2 linked regions of the Heliomicrobium gestii genome follow. The protein of the gene in region 1 binds, or shares a complex with, the protein of each later gene. Links are inferred from orthologs where the notes say so. Each region holds a gene or a part of one and is shown on either strand. Other genes may lie near its edges.

Region 1 (6,190 bases):
ATCCCCTTGCGGGCGCAAGGGGCTAGCCCTATCTATGTTACCAAATATCGCCGCCACAAGTCAAGGATAGCCAGCGGGGCGACGGCGACCTGCAGACTCCCGACCGGGACCAGCAGGATTCTCTCACGGAAAGGCGAATACCTATTACGATCTTTCGTACAGGAAGAAATCGGAAATAGGGTAAAGGAGATGCACGATGAGCCGACTGGAACAGATTCTCGCCGCCAACCGTGAATTCATGCGGCGCTTACCCGAGGAGTTTGTCCATTCCGACTGCGCTCCTGTGACGAAGACGCCGAGCCGGGGCTTGGCCATCTTCACATGCATGGATACGCGGCTCGTGGACTTTCTTGAGCCTGCCATGGGCATCCGTCGCGGTGAGGCGAAAATGATTAAAAACGCCGGCAACTCGGTGACCGGCCCTTTTGAAGCGACGATCCGCAGCCTCGTGGTTGCCATCTTTGAACTGGGTGTGGAAGAGGTCATGGTCATCGGCCATAAGGACTGCGGGATCGCGAACACGTCCGCCGAAGGGTTAAAGTCCAAGATGCTGGCTCGCGGCATCTCGCCCGATGCCCTCTATATGGTCGATCAGGAACTCACCTCCTGGATCGATCGGTTCCACCACCCCTGCGAAAACGTGCGCGAGGTTGTCGCCCGCATCCGCACCAACCCCTTGATCCCCAAAGATGTCCCCATCCATGGCCTCATGTTTGATCCCCAGTCGGGAGAGATTGAGATCCTAGTCGACGGCTATGAGGGGGTCGCAAAATAAGATCAGAAAAGGGCCAACCGCTGCGGTTGGCCTTTTTTGATGCTCGCGCTCACCCGGGATCCCGACGATTTTCCAGCATCCTTGCAAGCAATTGTTCGTACGAAATTCCGGTAATCACCGGTAATCGCGGTTGACGAACTTGGTGAACTCCTTCAGGAAGCCCAGTTCCACCGAACCGACGGGGCCGTTCCGGTGCTTGGCGATGATGATCTCGGCGATGCCCTTCTTCTCCGTATCGGGGATGTAATACTCCTCGCGGTAGATGAACATGACCATATCGGCGTCCTGCTCGAGGGCGCCCGATTCGCGCAGGTGGCTCAGGTTCGGCTTCTTGTCTGTCGTCTGTTCCACCGAACGGGAGAGCTGCGAGAGGGCCACGACAGGCACGTTCAGTTCGCGGGCCAGGGCTTTCAAGGAGCGGGAGATCTCGGAGATCTCCTGCTGCCGGTTTTCCGAACGCCGGCCGCCGCCGCCGCCCTGCATCAACTGCAGGTAGTCGATGACGATGAGGCCGAGATTTTTCTCCGTTTTAAGGCGCCGGCACTTGGCCCGCATCTCCATGACGGTGATGCCGGCCGTGTCGTCGATGTAGATGGGCGCGTCCGACAAGGGGGGAATGGCGTTGGTCAACGTGTCCCAGTCCTGTTCGGTCAAGGCGCCGGTGCGCAGCCGCTGCTGGTCCAGAAGCGCCTCCGACGCGAGCATCCGCTGGACCAACTGTTCCCGCGACATTTCGAGGCTGAAGAGGGCCACAGGCACCTTGTCCCGGACGGCGGCGTTTTGGGCGATGTTCAGGCAGAAGGCCGTCTTCCCCATGGCCGGCCGGGCGGCGACGATGATCAGGTCTGACGGCTGGAGACCGGAGGTCATCCGGTCCAACTCCCGGAAGTGGGTGGCCACGCCGGTCACGTCGCCCTTGCGGTTGTAGAGGTGCTCGATGTGGTCCAGGGTGGCCACCAGGACATCCCGCAGGGGGACCATGCCGTCGCGGGCTTGGCGCTGGGCGATATCCAGGAAGGCCTGCTCCGCCTCGTCGAGCAGTTGATCCACTTCTTCGGCGCCGTCATAGCCCTTCTGGGTGATGCGGGTGGAGGCGCGGATGATCTGGCGAAGCAGGGACTTTTCAGCGACGATCTTGGCGTAATGCTCCACGTTGGCCGCTGTCGGCACCACGTTCCCCAGTTCGATCAGGTAGGGGATGCTGCCGACCCGCTCCAGGTTCCCCGTCTGCCGGAGTTCCTCCGTCAGTGTGACCAGGTCGACGGCCTCGCCCCTTTGGGAGAGGGTTTGCAAGGTGCGAAAGACGGTTTGGTGGGCTTCTTTGTAGAAGTCCTCCGGCTTCAGCAGTTCTGTCGCCTTGTAGACGGCCTCGGCGTCTAAGAGCATGGCGCCCAGCACCGACTGTTCGGCTTCGATATTTTGGGGAGGCAGGCGGTCAAATAGGCTGCTCATGGCGTTTGTATGTACTCCCTCCGCGCATCAAAAAGCGGGCAAACCCGGGACGTTTCGGCCCGGGTTTTTGCTATGGTGTCGACGCTTTCTATTGTCCTATGGCCGCCGGATGGATGTCAATATGACCCTTCGCGCCGCCTGGTCGATGGCATCCCTTTTTACGATGCTTGTCCCGTCGAGACGACGGCGGGACCCGCCTGGATCAGGGCCAAGGCCTCGTCGACGGTTTCCACGGCGATGACCTCGATGCCGGTCAGGCCGGAGGGGACATCCTTTTCGTTTTCTTTGGGGATGAGGACACGGCGGATGCCGGCCTGGCGAGCGCCGTAGATCTTTTCAAAAATCCCGCCGACGGCTTTGACGCCGCCGCGCAGGGAGATCTCGCCGGTGACGGCCACGTCCTGCCAGAGGGGAAGCTCCTGGATGGCCGAGTAGACGGAGAGGAAGATGGCCAAACCGGCCGATGGGCCGTCGATGTTCCCGCCGCCGACGACGTTGACATGGAGGTCAAAATCGGCCAATTCCTTCCCGGCGAGGCGACGAAAGACGGAGGCCGCATTGAAGACGGAGTCTTTGGCCATGCTGCCGGCCGTGTCGTTGAAGCGGATATGGCCTTTGCCCTCGCCGTTGGCGGGGAAGGCGACCGCTTCGATCTCCAGCACGGAACCGACGAAGCCGGCGACACCAAGGCCGAAGATGCGACCCGCTTCCGCCTTGTGTTCGCCCTTGCGGGTCACATAGGGGCTGAGGCGGGCCGTGCGCAGCACTTCGAGGACATCGTCACAGGTGACGCCTATCAACGGCGTCTTTTCCTCATCACCGTTCTCTCCTCCCGCTTCGGCCTCTTCGCGACGGAAGAGGGCGAGACCATAGGCGTCGGCCAGGAGATTGACCGCCTTGCGGCCTTCGATGGTGTATTCGGCGATCAGTTCGGCCACACCGGTTTCGAGGCGAACCTCCAGGCGCTGGCCTGCATTTTCGATGATGTCTTTGATGTCGGACGGGGTGAGGGGCTCAAAGAAGATCTCGGCGCAGCGGGAGCGCAACGCCGGGTTCAACTCCCCCGGGCCGCGGGTGGTGGCCCCGACGAGGATGAAGTCGGCCGGCGCGCCCTCATCAAAGATCTTTTTGATCCACTGGGGCACGTTCGGGTCAAGGGGATCGTAATAGGCCGAGTCGAAGCTGACGCGCTTGTCTTCCAGGACCTTGAGCAGCTTGTTGAGCAGCATGGGGTCCATCTCGCCGATCTCATCGATGAAGAGGACGCCGCTGTGGGCGTCGCTGACGAGGCCCAATTTGGGTTCGGGGATGCCCGTGTCGGCCAGATCGCGCCGGGCGCCCTGGTAGATGGGGTCATGGACAGAGCCCAGGAGCGGGTTGGTCACCTCCCGGGGGTCCCAGCGCAGGGTGGTGCCATCCACCTCGATGAAGGGCGCCTCCTCCGGGAAGGGGGTGACGCTCCGTCCCTTGGCGGCCTGGAAGGCCAACCGGGCCGCTGTCGTCTTGCCGACGCCGGGCGGTCCGTAGCAGAGGATGTGCTGGGGATAGGGGGAGGCCAGCTTGGAGAGGATGGCCTGGACGGCCCGCTCCTGCCCCACCACCTCGTTCAACTGCTGCGGCCGCAACATCTCCATGGCCGAACGGGCCAGGGTGACGTTGTTCATCTTCTCCAATTGGGCCAGGCGCTTGAGGGTCTGGGCGTTCTCGGGGCCGCCCGTCTCCTTCAGCACCTGCATCTTGATCTCGCGCATGTACTCCTCGTGGCGCTCCTGCATCTTGTCGGCCACGAGCTTTTCCAGTTTGTCCTCGACGGAGCGCCGGGCGATGATGCCGGCGATCTCGTCTTCGATCTCGTTGAGGATCTGGGGGATCTCCTTGGCTGTCGGCGGTTTCTGCGGCGCCGGTCCGTGCAGGACCAGGCGCTGCAAGGCCCAGACGCGCTCCTCCAGTTGGTTGGAACGCATCAGCGGCAGGATCTCCAGCTTGCTCGCCCGCAACACCAGTTTATCGGCGCCATAGATGTCGGAGAGGGTGCCGAAGAGCGCGTCGACCTGATGGGCCAGCAAATCCTCATCGGAACGGCGGCTGATCAGTTGGCTCAACCTCGTCCGGTTCAAGGTCTCCATAATTTTTTTCATGAATGCTGTCGTTGCTCCTTCCTGCGGAAAAAAACCTCCCCATTGGTCAACCCCGCAACAGCAAGGTGACGGTGGCGCAGGGAAAATGGGATGAGCCCACAGGATAGTTATTCGCTGACGACGTCGACTTTGAGTTCCACCGACACGGCAGGGTGAATTTTAACGGTGATGGGGTAAACCCCCAGCGTCTTGATGGGCTGTTTCAGTTCATACTTGCGCTTGTCCACTTTGAGGCCGAACTGCTTTTCCACCGTCTCGGCGATCTCCTTGTTGGTGACAGCGCCGAACAGGCGGCCGCCCTCGCCGGCTTTGGTGCCGACCTTGACGGTGATGCCCGCCAGTTTGGCGCCCAGTTCCTTGGCGTCGATCAGTTCCTGCTCTTTTTTCTTCGCCTCGATCGCTTTCAGCCGCTCCAGGTTCTTCAGGTTCGCCGGCGTCGCTTCAATGGCCAGCCCGCGCGGCAGAACGAAGTTGCGTCCATATCCCTCGGCCACATCGACGATGTCGCCTTTTTTTCCTAAGTTTTTTACATCTTGCTGCAAGATGACTTTCATGTTCGTTCCTCCTCAAAAATGTCCTCTATCCAATGTATCGCATCTGTCGACACATATCTATAGGTGTCGGCCAGATGTCTGCTTTTTCGCCTATCTCGTTGGCGTCAGCCTTAGCGCTTGCCCTCCCGCTTAACAGCGGTGTCAGCGCCCTCGGCCGGGTGGTCGCGCTCAGCCAGCGCTTTTTGCTCTTTTTGCTGATCCAGGTAGGCGCCGATGGCGGCGAGGAGTTTTTCCTTCGCCTCGGCCAGGGTGAGTCCGGCCAGTTGGGCGCCGGCGATGGTCAGGTGACCGCCGCCGCCGAGCCGCTCCAAGATGGCGTGCACATTGACTTCGCCCTGGGAGCGGGCCGACACGGCCGTCCCCTTCGGGAAGGGCCGCAGGACGAATGAGGCCTGGATCCCCTCCACCTCGAGCAGTTCGTCGGCGGCCTGGGCCGAGATGACGGTGGCGCACGGCGTCGCTTCCGCTTGAACGCCGATGGCGATGTGGCCGAAGTGGACTTCCGCCCCGCCGATGATGGCCGCCCGGCGGACGACCGTCTCCATGGGATCGCGCAGGATCGTCTGGACAAGCTGCGGGTCGGCGCCGGAGCGCCGCAGGTACGAGGCGGCCTCATAGGTCCTCGCCCCGGTCATGAAAACGAAATGCTTCGTGTCGACGGTGATGCCGGCCAAGAGCGCCGAAGCGGCGATTTTGCCCAATTCCAGGTCTTCTTTGAGGTATTGGAGGATTTCCGCCACCAGTTCACAGGTCGACGAGGCATAGGCCTCCAGGTAGACGAGGCTGGTTTTTTCGATAAACTCCTCGCCGCGGCGGTGATGATCGATGATGACCACGTGGCCGGCGCGGTCCAAGAGGCTGCGATCGGGAAGCAGCGAGGGCTTGTGGGTGTCCACCACGACCAGCAGCGTCCCGGCATTGACAAAGTCCGGCGCCTCTTCCAGGGACACCAGCGTTTTGTCCAACTCGGCGCTGGCCTGCACATAGGGCATCAGCCGGTCCAGTGCGCCGCCGCGGGTGTCGAGAACGACGGAGACGGGCTTGTCGAGGGCGGCGACGGCGCGGGAGAGACCGATCGCAGCGCCGGCGGCGTCGAGGTCGGCCTGTTCATGGCCCAGGATGACCACGTTATCGGCCCCCAGGATCAAGGCCCGCAGCGACTTGGCCACGACGCGGGCGCGCACGCGGGTGCGCTTTTCCACGGCCTCCGTGTTGCCGCCGTAGAAGTAGACCCGCTCGGCCGACTTGACGACCACCTGGTCGCCGCCGCG
Region 2 (4,550 bases), on another replicon or contig:
TTGATCAAGCCCAGGTTGCCTTCCTGGATCAGATCCAGGAACAGCATGCCCCGGCCCACATACCGCTTGGCGATGGATACGACCAGCCGCAGGTTGGCTTCGGCGAGGCGCCGCTTGGCCGCCTCATCGCCTTCCTCCATCCGCTTGGCCAGATCGATCTCCTCTTCCGCTGAGAGCAGAGGCACCCGCCCGATCTCCTTGAGGTACATCCGAACGGGATCATCGATGCCCACGCCTTCCGGCACGGACAGATCGACTTCAATCTCTTCCTCTTCCCGGATGATTGGTTCTTCGGCTTTATCCAAGGATTCCGACTCGGTGTTCTCCGGCACCACATCGATTCCCATGTTGCCCAATTGCTCGTAGATATCATCGACTTGGTCTGCCGTCATCTCGACACCTTGCAGCGCGTCCATGATCTCCTGGTAGGTGAGGACCCCTTTTTTCTTCCCTTTGGCAATCAGGTCTTTTACTTTTTGTACTTGTTCTACCTGTTCTTCTTTCTGCTCTTCCTTCATCCGTGGTTCCCCCCCTTGTACCAGGGCCGTTGATCCAATCGACCGCCAAAAGGCATGGCGCCCTGTCGGCGCGCCGCCCGGCTGCGGGCTTGCTGTAATCGCGACAGGCGTGGCAGCAATCGCTGCATCGCCTCCATGTCACCGCTCCGGGAAAAGGCGTCCACCTGGCTCTCCAGGCTGGCGATTTCTTCTGTCAACCATCCGTAACGCAATGTGTTGATGCAATCTTCTATCACCGGTTCTTGGCAGAGGATCTCCTCCACCAACAGCGCGCTCAGGTATCCCTTGGCGCTGTCGGAGGTCAGCCGTTCCGCCACCCGCCCCGTCAGGGAGCCTCCGCCGCCTGCCTGGCACTCGGCCGTCAAGGCGGCAAGGATTTCACCCAGAGGACCTGTGGCGCGGGGGATTTCCTCGCCCAACCGTTCAAAGACCCAGCGGACCCGTTCCGGGTCCCCGATCATCCAGTAAAGGAGATATCGCCAGGCCTGTTCTTGTCGGTTTAGGCTATGTTGTCGTTGCTCTGTCCCGCCTGCTCCCGTCGTCCCGGCTGAATCAACAGCGCCGGTCTCCGTCGGCCCAGCTGGCGCCTCAGCGCCTCCGGCGATTCGGACAGGGGCAGAAGCAGAAATAGTATGTCTAATATTTTCCTTTCTCATCCCCGGCGCGCGGGCATTCCGGGCGTGTCCCCGGATTTCTTCCATCACCGCCGCCTCGGAGATCCGCAGTTCCCGGGCGAGCCACTGGATGTTGGCCTCCTGCTCCACCGCGCTGGGTATCATCAGCAACAGGGAGGCCAGTTCGCGGACGACGGTCACCTTGCCGGCAGCCGTCGACAGGTCCTGTCCGGCGGCGATGCGGGAAAAGCAAAAGGTGAAAAAGGGCGGCGCCTGTTCGGCCGCCAGCCAGAAGCTGTCCGCTCCGTGGCGTTGCAGGTACTCGTCGGGATCCTTGCCTTCCGGCAGGGTCAGCACGTGGATCCGCGCGCCCAGACCGGTCAGGATCTCGCCGGCCTTCACCGCCGCCTCGACGCCGGCCCGGTCGCTGTCATAACAGATCAGCACCTGGGGCGCGTAGCGGAGGAGCAGGCGGCCCTGCTCGGGCGTCATGGCCGTGCCGAGGCTGGCAACGGCCTGGCGGATGCCATGCTGGTGAGAGGCGATGACATCCATGTAACCCTCGACGAGCACGGCCACCCCTTTTTCCCGGATGGCGGGACCGGCCTTGTTCAGGCCGTAGAGGTGCTGCCCCTTTTTGTAGAGGGGCGTTTCCGGCGAGTTGAGGTACTTGGGGACCTCGTCATCTAAGACGCGGCCGCCGAAGGCGACGGGACGCCCTTGGGCGTCGAATATGGGAAAGATGATCCGGTTGCGAAAACGGTCATAGTGGCCTTCTCCGCCCTGGCGGGGCACGATCAAACCGAACCGTTCCAGCTCTTCCGGAAGGTATCCTTCTTGCTGTAATCGGGTGGCAAGAAACTCCCAGCCAGGCGGCGCATAGCCCAAGGCGAAATCGACGGCGACGCTGTCACTCACACCGCGCCGGCTCAGGTACTCACGGGCCGTCCGCGCCCTCCCGTCGTCACGCAAGCATTGGAAGTACAGTTCCGCCGCTCGCTTGTGCAGCGCCCTCCCCCGTTCAACGGCGGTGCGCTGGGCCTGCTGGGTGGGCGTCAGTTTCTGTTCCGGGAGGGTGACGCCGGCCTTGTCGGCCAGCTTTTTGAGGGCTTCCGGAAAGGCCAGGTTCTCGCGAAGCATGACAAAGGTAAAGACATCGCCACCCGTACCGCAACCGAAGCAATGAAAGTATTGCTTATCCCGCGATACGGTAAAAGACGGTGTCTTTTCGGAGTGAAAGGGGCAGAGCCCGACATACCGTCCACCCTGCCGTTTCAGCGCCACATAATCCGCCACTATTTCGACAATATCCAAACGATGGCGAATCTCATCGACGATTTGGGGATCTCGCAAAAACCATCACCCCATCATGCATTCGCCGTCTGGCGCTTAATTCCTTCTTCTCCTGCTTTGCGGCATTCTCCTGCTTTTGCGGCAGCCTGAAATCCTTTCTTGTTATTCGCGGCGGAGTTGACATTTCCTCCAGAAATCCGACACTTTTTTGCCCTTTCTGGATGTCTTCGCTCTGATCCTCTATATTATACCTACCCTCGGGGGGTTCTAATCCCAACGGCTGAGCCAAGGCAAGGGCAGAAACAGCCGTTCGTAGACCTTGACGGCGAAGCGATCCGTCATCCCGGAGATGTAATCGGTGACGGTGCGCTCCAGCCCTTGCGTCTCGATCATCTCCTGAAACTCCTGCGGCATGGCGCGCGGGTTGTATTTGAAGTAGCGGAACAGAGAAAAGATCAATTCCTTGGCCTTGCTCTCTTCCCCTTTGGCCTGCGAACCGATGTACACCTGGTTGAACATGAAGCGCCGCAACTTCAGCGTCGCCTCCTCCACCTCGGGGCTGAGCCGGATCTCCGGCTGTTCCCACGACGCCTGCACCATGTCCATGACCATCCGGTTAATGCGGCTGCGATGATTGGCGCCAAGGACCTGGAGGCAGTCCTGGGGAAGCTCGCCCTCCCCGATGATGCCGCCCCGGATGGCGTCGTCGATGTCATGGTTGATGTAGGCGAAGCGGTCGGCCCAGCGGACGATCTGCCCCTCCAAGGTGGTCGGCTTGCCGCTGCTGGAGTGGTTGACGATGCCGTCGCGGACCTCCCAGGTCAGGTTCAGCCCGCTCCCCTGTTCCAACAGTTCCACAACGCGCAGGCTCTGCCGGGCATGGGAGAACCCTTCTGTCAGTGTCTTGTCAAGGGCGTCTTCCCCGGCATGGCCGAAGGGGGTGTGCCCCAGGTCATGGCCGAGGGCGATCGCCTCTGTCAGATCCTCATTGAGCGCCAGCGCGCGGGCGATCGTCCGGGCGATCTGGGCAACCTCCAGCGTATGGGTGAGACGGGTGCGGAAGTGATCGCCCTCGGGGGAGATAAAGACCTGGGTCTTGTGCTTCAGCCGCCGGAAGGCCTTCGAGTGGATGATCCGATCACGGTCGCGCTGGAAGGCCGTTCGCATGGCGCATTCCTCTTCCGGTTTCATGCGACCCCTGCTGTGGGCGCTCTTGGCCGCATAGGGAGACAAGAGGCTTTCCTCCCGCCGCTCCAATTCTTCCCGAAGAATCATGGTCACACCTCGCTCAACCAGGGGTCTCTCGCCCCAGACTCCGTTGACTGACGATGGTCAGGAGGGCGTCGCTCCTCGGCCGTTAGCCTTTCCGGGCGAGGGCGCGGGCCGCCTCGACGATCCGGCGGCCGAGGATGCCGGCGCGCTTCAAACCGTCAGCGTCGGCGGCCGCCGGTTTTTGGGCCGATGCGCCAAAATGACCGCAGTCATTCTCAAGATAACCGTCGCCGACGAGGGTCATTCCCTGCACCAGCATCATGTCGTGGATCGCCCGCACCGTCGTCTCCTGACCGCCGAAGCGTGAAGCCCCACAGGTGACGGCGCCGCCGGGGAGGCCAAACCAGGCTTTTTTCCCTCGAACCTGGCGGGTCTTGTCAAAAAAGGCTTTCAGTTGAGCGCTCACCGTGCCGAAATAGACAGGGCTGCCGATCAGGACGCCGTCAGCGCCGGCGATCGCGTCATAGGCCTCCTCCAGCGCCGTTCCCGTAAAACAGGCGCCGGAACAGGGGTTGGAGCAGGCGGTGCAGAAGGGCCAACGGGCGCTGGCCAAGGCCTCAGCCACATCGATCCGGCTCACCGCTGCGCCTGCTTTGACGATCTCCGCGGCTGCGGCATCGAGCAATGCCGCCGTATTTCCTGCCCGGTTCGGGCTGCCATTCACCAGCACGATTTTCATGGTATGTTGTTTTCCCCTTTCATGACTTCTATATAATGCAGTTAATACCACCTGGGCGTCGCGAATCCCTTCCTGATGGGACAAGGAAAAAAGCCGGGCGTCGTTCCCGGCTTTTTCTTTAGATAATGATGCAGATCAGACCGCCGTTGCCTTCGTTGACGATGCGCTGGAGCG

The links.
Region 2: the proteins of dnaB (region 1) and dnaG are in contact, whole or in part, in a crystal structure (PDB 2R6A), measured with the Geobacillus stearothermophilus proteins. The link is inferred for Heliomicrobium gestii from one-to-one orthologs. Residues at the interface, in WP_033016901.1 of Geobacillus stearothermophilus: Ser13, Glu15, Ala16, Gln18, Glu91, Leu92, Asp94, Ala95, Val96, Pro97, Thr98, Ala99, Ala100, Asn101, Tyr104, Tyr105, Ile108; in WP_049624496.1 of Geobacillus stearothermophilus: Lys456, Leu457, Leu458, Pro459, Ala460, Asn463, Ala464, Leu467, Leu535, Leu536, Ile537, Ala538, Gln544, Glu545, Asp548, Tyr549, His552.

Annotation. Positions count from the first base shown.
Region 1 is NZ_WXEX01000013.1:104,229-110,418, reverse strand. What follows is about bases 59-3,024. They hold dnaB (replicative DNA helicase), read right to left. Parts: upstream 2,228-3,024; coding sequence 890-2,227; downstream 59-889. Other genes in these bases: lonC (Lon family ATP-dependent protease), read right to left, coding at 2,386-3,024; GTO89_RS14275 (beta-class carbonic anhydrase), read left to right, coding at 197-775. In the rest of the region: more of lonC, read right to left, coding at 3,025-4,365; rplI (50S ribosomal protein L9), read right to left, coding at 4,473-4,919; GTO89_RS14255 (DHH family phosphoesterase), read right to left, coding at 5,030-6,190. UniProt on the Escherichia coli protein: The main replicative DNA helicase, it participates in initiation and elongation during chromosome replication. Travels ahead of the DNA replisome, separating dsDNA into templates for DNA synthesis.
Region 2 is NZ_WXEX01000001.1:393,839-398,388, reverse strand. Bases 1-2,938 are described here. They hold dnaG (DNA primase), read right to left. Parts: upstream 2,486-2,938; coding sequence 515-2,485; downstream 1-514. Other genes in these bases: GTO89_RS01860 (deoxyguanosinetriphosphate triphosphohydrolase), read right to left, coding at 2,693-2,938; rpoD (RNA polymerase sigma factor RpoD), read right to left, coding at 1-518. Outside these bases: more of GTO89_RS01860, read right to left, coding at 2,939-3,700; GTO89_RS01855 (flavodoxin family protein), read right to left, coding at 3,783-4,376; spoIVA (stage IV sporulation protein A), read right to left, coding at 4,495-4,550. UniProt on the Escherichia coli protein: RNA polymerase that catalyzes the synthesis of short RNA molecules used as primers for DNA polymerase during DNA replication.